DNA from 2 places in the Peribacillus sp. NPDC006672 genome. Region 2 is predicted to be linked to the other one. Evidence: predicted binding sites of a transcription regulator. Region 2 holds the regulator's gene; the other holds the start of a gene.
What was found. Region 2 encodes NrdR, which represses ribonucleotide reductase genes. Its sites were predicted from a motif close to AACACNATATATNGTGTT; they were not measured.
Positions count from the first base shown of each region.

Region 1 (3,430 bases), 350 kb from region 2:
TAGCTACGACCTGTTGACCGTATGCTTTGGCGTTTGTCATTTCATTAGCATTATCGATAAAGAAAATACCTGGTTCTGCAGAATATGTTGCACAAATGTTTATTAAGTTCCAAAGCTCCTTAGCCCGGATTTTACGGTAAACACGGACTTTGTGTCCCATTTTCTCCCATTGGCGAACATCACCGACTTTATGCCATTCTTGATTATAAGTAGCCATTTCTTCGGCATCATAGCTTTCAACATCAGGAAAACGCAATTCGTATTCCGCATCTTGTTCTGCCGCTTCCATAAATTCCTTTGTCAAGCATATCGAGATGTTTGCGCCAGTCAGAAAATCGGAATTATGGACACTGTACGTTCCGCCTGTACGGATCTTTTCCTCTGCATCCCTAATGATTTTTTCACTAAATCCACCTAGACCGGGAATTTCCTTATAATTGATGATTCCTTGATACATAGCCGTTTCCTGTTCGGTGTGCGGCGTGAATTTCAATTTATCCGTCGCATATTTCTTGATCGCCTCATCTTTAGTGTTTTCCACTAGGTAACGAAGGATTCTTGGATTTTGCATTTTAGAAATGATGAACTCTGCAATATCCGGATGCCAATCAGCAAGCATGATCATTTGCGCACCGCGTCTGCTACCGCCCTGTTCAACAAGATGCGTCAATTTCGCGATATCATCAAGCCACGACACTGAACCCGAGGATTTTCCATTAACCCCTTTTGCCAGAGTGTTTCTTGGACGCAGTGTCGATCCGTTCGTACCCACTCCGCCTCCGCGGCTCATGATTTCCATCACTTGTTTCCTGTGTTCTGAAATCCCTTCACGTGAATCCGGTACGAATGGCATCACATAGCAGTTGAAATAAGTAACATCCGTATTGGAACCAGCACCATATAATACCCGTCCTGCCGGAACAAAATTAAGGTTCTTTAATTCTTCATAGAATTTATTGAACCATTCCGTTCTTTTTTCTTCCGTGGTTTCCACTGAAGCCAAGCCCGTTGCATTACGTTTCGCAATTTGTTCATAGTATATTTCAAGCGGCTTCTCGATAATATCCAGCGGACGGTTTACAATCCCCGTCTCCACTTCTTCCGGATTATCCAATACGCCACGGAATTCTTCATCCACCAATACTTTGGCTTTTTTCGTTTCCCAATCTATTTCAACGATGTAACCGAGACCCCTTGCAGGGAATTTCGGATCTTCCTTAATCGTCAACACTACGAAATCGCCTGCCGAGAGTGTGATTTTTTCAGTATCCTTAAAAGAATAGCGGTCAAGCATGACTAGACGGGACACGCCCTTATGCGCCATTTTCATATCAGCAGTTACAGGGTGAACCTGGGGAAATAAAGAAATATCCTTATTCAACCTTTCTAGATCAACCTTTAAAGCTTCTTTTATTACAACCGACATAATTCCCTCTCCTTTATATGTTTCAAGATCCGTTCTTGCTGCCGCAAAAATCTATATGTAGCCTTACATGTCCGTTTCGCTTCACAAGTACCCTAAATTTATCATAGCGAAACCCAAAAATCAATATATAGTGTCGCATTAAATATTTCAACTACTATATATTGTGTTTGTTTTGAATAACATTTAATTTTGTCAAACGATAAATCAATTAATATAGTTAGCAAAAGGGAGGAAAATGTCGATTTACAATAATTTTTCATCAGATTTCAATTAATTTGGACCTTGCTTTTTCCCCATGCCTTTTAGGGCTTATCCCTGCAAGGAATAGCTTATTTGGTCAAACAAATCTGAAAAAACTTTTTTATTATCCACTCTAATTATCCTGCTGCTTTTCCTATCTCATGAAATTCCATTCATCGCTCTCATATTTGCTTTCTGCTATGGCCTTCACTTCCAGCAATTGCTGTTCGGTGAGGACGTATGGCTCTAAATCAATCGAAAGTCCATCGGCAAAACCTTTTTCGAAAGCATCTTTTGCTTCAGGGATGGTAATCTTTCTTCCGGCAATGTCATTTATGGCAACAGCTTTGTTTTTTAAATTCTTTTGCATTCTCTCTTTAACCCTGTCATTTGAGAATTTAAATACGCTAAAGAGTTTTTCATCATCTAGTTCAAGCAAAATGGCCCCGTGTTGAAGGATGACGCCCTTTTGCCTGGTTTGTGCACTGCCAGCGACCTTCCTGCCCTCAACAACCAGTTCATACCAGCTTGGAGCATCAAAGCAGACTGAAGACTTTGGCGCCTTTAAAGCCGCTTTTTCCTGTTCGGTCCGAGGCACAGCAAAATAAGCATCCAATCCAAGATTCCTGAACCCCATTAATATTCCTTCAGAAATGACACGATATGCTTCAGTAACGGTAGATGGCATTCCTGGATAAGATTCTGGAACGATTACGCTATAAGTCAATTCATGCTCGTGCAGTACCGCTCGTCCTCCTGTTGGTCTGCGAACAAAACCAAGACCCTGCCTTTTGACCTCTTCCATATCGATTTCCGCTTCTGCCTTTTGAAAATAACCAATCGACAATGTCGCTGGATTCCAACCGTAAAAGCGTATGATTGGCGGAATTTCCCCTTTGCTTTGCCAGTTTAACAGTGCTTCGTCCAGCGCCATATTAAAAGCCGGTGAACAATATCCAGAATCTATAAAACCCCATTTTTCCTTAGTCATCCTTACCCCTCATTTCAATAGACTGTTTTTCAGTAATTCCTTTATACCCCACTAAAAAACTCACATGTAGTAGTTTAACAGACTTTAACACTCTAAAAAAGAAAGTGCTATCAAGTCGATAAAGAATTTGATGAAAATTCTTTTTGATTATTGGGTAAAGCAATTATATAATAAGGATTGTCTGTAATCGTTTAGGTAGAAGGGGGTTTTTATGCTTGGAAATATTATATACACTGCTCATCATCATAGGAGTGGTTATTGCTTATTCACTTTTTAATTGGTACCGCCAGCGTAAAATCGTTAAAACATTAACACAGGACGAATTTATCGCTAACTACAGAAAAGTGCAGCTAATCGATGTGCGGGAACCGAATGATTTCGATAATGGTCATATCTTAGGCGCAAGAAACATCCCTATGACGCAAATGAAAACTCGCTTGGTCGAAATTAGGCCGGACAAGCCTGTATACTTGTACGCTCAAAGCGAAATCATCAGTGGAAGAGCTGCAGCCATGCTTTACAAAAAGGGCTACAGGGAACTTTTTCACCTAAAGGGCGGTTTCAAAATGTGGACCGGTAAAATCAAAGCAAAGAAATAAGGCCCCATCTTCGCATGGGCTCTTTTTGATCAAGAAGCCCTTCATGTACATCAAGGCTCTTGGACTTTGATAAATTCTTTCACAGGATACATAAACATGAAAAAATCCCCGCCGACAGGCAGGGATTTTTTCATGTAAGCTATCAGGCTAGGCTTGATAACGCAGAATCGGTTT
Region 1 covers NZ_JBNNOR010000001.1:555,276-558,705, reverse strand. Annotated here, with positions in the region: gene ACQKKK_RS02805 (vitamin B12-dependent ribonucleotide reductase) at 1-1,426, opposite strand, end outside; gene ACQKKK_RS02800 (lipoate--protein ligase family protein) at 1,821-2,657, opposite strand; gene ACQKKK_RS02795 (rhodanese-like domain-containing protein) at 2,873-3,256, shown strand; gene gcvPB (aminomethyl-transferring glycine dehydrogenase subunit GcvPB) at 3,404-3,430, opposite strand, start outside.
Region 1: the regulator NrdR is predicted to act here: its motif matches at 1,577-1,594, upstream of ACQKKK_RS02805 (vitamin B12-dependent ribonucleotide reductase).

Region 2 (3,430 bases):
AAGTTTTTTTCAATCATGTCTTCCGTGACCGTCGAACTGTTGGCATTCAAAAATAACCGCACCTGTTCATCTTCAAAAATCTCCTGTTTCAGCTTTTCATAACGCTGTTGAAATTGGTTTGTATTGGCCAATTTATTCAGGGATCTATTAATCTTTTCCATCGTTCATTTCACCTCCAGCTTTCCACTGCTTCCATTTTTCCTGAAGCTCACGTTTCTGGGCATTCAATTCGGGCTGATCCGCATTCTGCTCTTGCTGCGCTTCTTCTTTTTTCTCAAGCCACTCCGGAACCACTTCTTCCCGTATTGTCTTTTTCCGGCCGCCTTTTGCAGCATTCCTGCTTCCTTGAGCCCAGTCCTGATATTTCCGGTGTTCATTTTTAGCTAGTTCCATCGCCTCGATGACGGTTGAGACCTTTAGCCGTGCCCAATGGCCTGCCAACTTTTCCACATAGCCCTTCGTGAACTTCATATCCGTTTTGAGCATGACATATTCAATCAAAACATTGACGACACCAGGATTCAGCTTTTGATTGATCATTACGCCCTCCACCACTTTCAAATCACCGCTTGATGGCTCTGCGCCGCCGGACAATTGCATCAGCCGCTCCCGCGGGGATATCGTCTCCAAATGTCGGATTAGCTCTTGTTCCTGCGTTTTCGGTTCTTCTTTTTGTGTCCGTTCACGAATCGGCTGCACACGATTGACAAGGGAAGGCATATCGGCCTGCCGTTCGATCTGATACCAGTCCCTTGCTGCCTTTCTGAGCATTTCCTCATCGATCTCATCATCCAATGAAACGGCATCCATTACTAGTTTTTGCATTTCAAGCGGATCAATGCCATATAAAAAAGCAAGTTTGGCAATCGTACTTTTAATTTTCGGAGTAAAGGCCTTTTTCGGTACAATCGAAGATTTCATCCCGGCAAATAAAAGTTCAAAATCAAATAAGTTGTCAAACCCCGAAGGCTCTACGCCATCCGTCCGGTCGATAAATTGCTGTTCAGGCATGGGTTTCCATTCGTTTTTCGCTTCATCCGTTACATATAAAGAGTCCAAATGATCTGATGAGAATACCTCCGCAAAAGATTTAGTCACACCTTCATATTGATCCGTTAAGATATGATCATCACAAAAGAATCTCTTTAACCGGTTGAATTGTGCTTTACCGATCTTTTTGTATAAATAGATATTCAGCATTCCGTCCGTGAAGAACTGTTGGGGGGAAAGCGGCGGATTTATCTCATAGATAAATTCCTTTGTCTCATTTTTCGATTTCTTATATACATTCAACAAACCGATTCCCTCAAGTAAAAGGCGTGCTTCGTAAATATCACCTAACTTAAGGCCTATGGTATTCATTAATTGATAATGTGAGGAGGTTTCCGACCATAGCCTGTTTTCCTCCAACTCACTCCATAACGTCATATATAGGCTAATACAGATAGGTCCAATAAGAGGTTGATATAGTCGGGTAAGTATTTTCCGATCATAATCATGAAGCAGCCCCGCAGATGAGACCAAATATGAATCAGCTGGGAGCAATTCTTGCCAATGCATTGACATCTCCATTCAAACCTTTCAAAAGATGTAGTGAAAAAAGAGCCAAAGTAAATCTTCAGCTCTACTTTCTTTCTTTATTTATTAAATCTTTCAATTCATCGATGAAGACATTGATATCTTTAAATTGTCGATAGACGGATGCGAATCTAACATAGGCAACCTCATCGACTTCTGCCAGCTTGTCCATTACCATTTCGCCGACACTGTCGCTTTTCACTTCCGATATGCCCTGGTTGCGTAGTTCTTTTTCTACATAACTGGTAATTTGCTCTAGTTCTTTCAAGGGAACCGGGCGTTTTTCGCAAGCCCTGATTAAGCCACGCAGGATTTTATCACGACTGAACTCTTCCCGTGTACCGCCTTTTTTCACTACAATGAGCGGTGTTTCCTCCACCTTTTCAAATGTCGTGAATCGAAAACCACATGCCTCACATTCACGGCGTCGTCGAATCGATTTACTTTCATCGACTGGCCTGGAATCGAGCACTCTTGTTCCGTTATATTGACATGATGGGCATTTCATCATTATCAGCTCCGTATTTTATGTAGGACTCCCCTATCTAAATGTTCCCCAAGGAATTACTTTTCTATCTTAATCTTATATTAAAAGGAACGGCCAGTACAAGTAAAAAGTGTAACTTCCAGCAGTAGGCACTTTTTGTCACGCACTAGAAGCACCGTTATCAAAGTCTTTGTGCTCTGGGATCTTCTACCCTTATAAATTGATTCATTGCATTAAAAAAGAGATGCACCCATGGCATCTCTGTGTATACGTGTTTTTTATAGGGCACTTATATTGGTTTTTTTCATTTGTACAGGACCTAATCCACGTGGTAATTCTATATTTTCACGTGTTTGCGCATTCAAAGCTTCTGCAATATAATCTGCCGCAATATTCGGATCCAAGTTACCGCATGTATAGACATCAATGCTGGCATAGCCGTGTTCAGGAAAACTGTGAATCGTTAAGTGTGATTCAGAAATGATGACAACCCCACTAACTCCTTGTGGAGCAAACTTGTGAAAGGCAACTTCTCGTACCTCTGCACCTGATTTTAAAGCAGCATCAACAAAAATCTTTTCAATCAAATCGATATTGTTCAGTTTTTCAAAGTCACAACCCCAAAGTTCAGAAATGACATGTCTACCCATAGTTTCCATAGTGTAAGCTGTTTCCATATTAAGCTTCCCCCTTACCATGATTAAAAAATAAGTCTGATAACTACCACGGGGGAAAGTTAGTCCAAAGAGGTCCTAACCCTTTAAGTAGCCATCACGTAAACCGCTTTTTTAGAAGTTCACGATTCATAGTATATATGGTTTGATTTTTTTTTGCAACTCCAAATTGAATTTTTAGATAGATAAACTTTTATGTAATAAAGATATGGAAGGGGGCCCATAGAAGGAAAATCTTTCTTGTGTTTATTCAGCGCTTAAAACCGCCAGGAATTGATTGATCAGCCGAATTGAAAATAGCCCGCTAAAAAATTTAGCAGGCTCGATTTTTTCATTATTTTACTGATAATTCGACTTCGGAAGTTTTTTTCAACTCGGACGCAACTAATTTTACAAGGTCCACTACCCGATTGGAGTAACCCCACTCATTATCATACCAAGCCAGGACTTTAACTTTCCTGTCACCAATCATCATCGTTGTCAAACCATCGATGATGGCAGAGTGAGGATTAGTTTTAAAATCACTTGAAACTAAAGGTTCCATCGTGAATTCCATGATTCCTTTGAGTTCATTTTCTGAAGCGTCGATGAAAGCTTGATTCACTTCATCAATCGTGACATCACAGTTTAAATCCACAACAAGGTCGACTAGGGACACATTAGGTGTCGGTACGCGTAACGCCATTCCGTG
Region 2 covers NZ_JBNNOR010000001.1:206,552-209,981, reverse strand. Annotated here, with positions in the region: gene dnaI (primosomal protein DnaI) at 1-161, opposite strand, end outside; gene ACQKKK_RS01060 (replication initiation and membrane attachment family protein) at 148-1,560, opposite strand; gene nrdR (transcriptional regulator NrdR) at 1,625-2,086, opposite strand; gene speD (adenosylmethionine decarboxylase) at 2,344-2,724, opposite strand; gene ACQKKK_RS01045 (glyceraldehyde-3-phosphate dehydrogenase) at 3,074-3,430, opposite strand, start outside.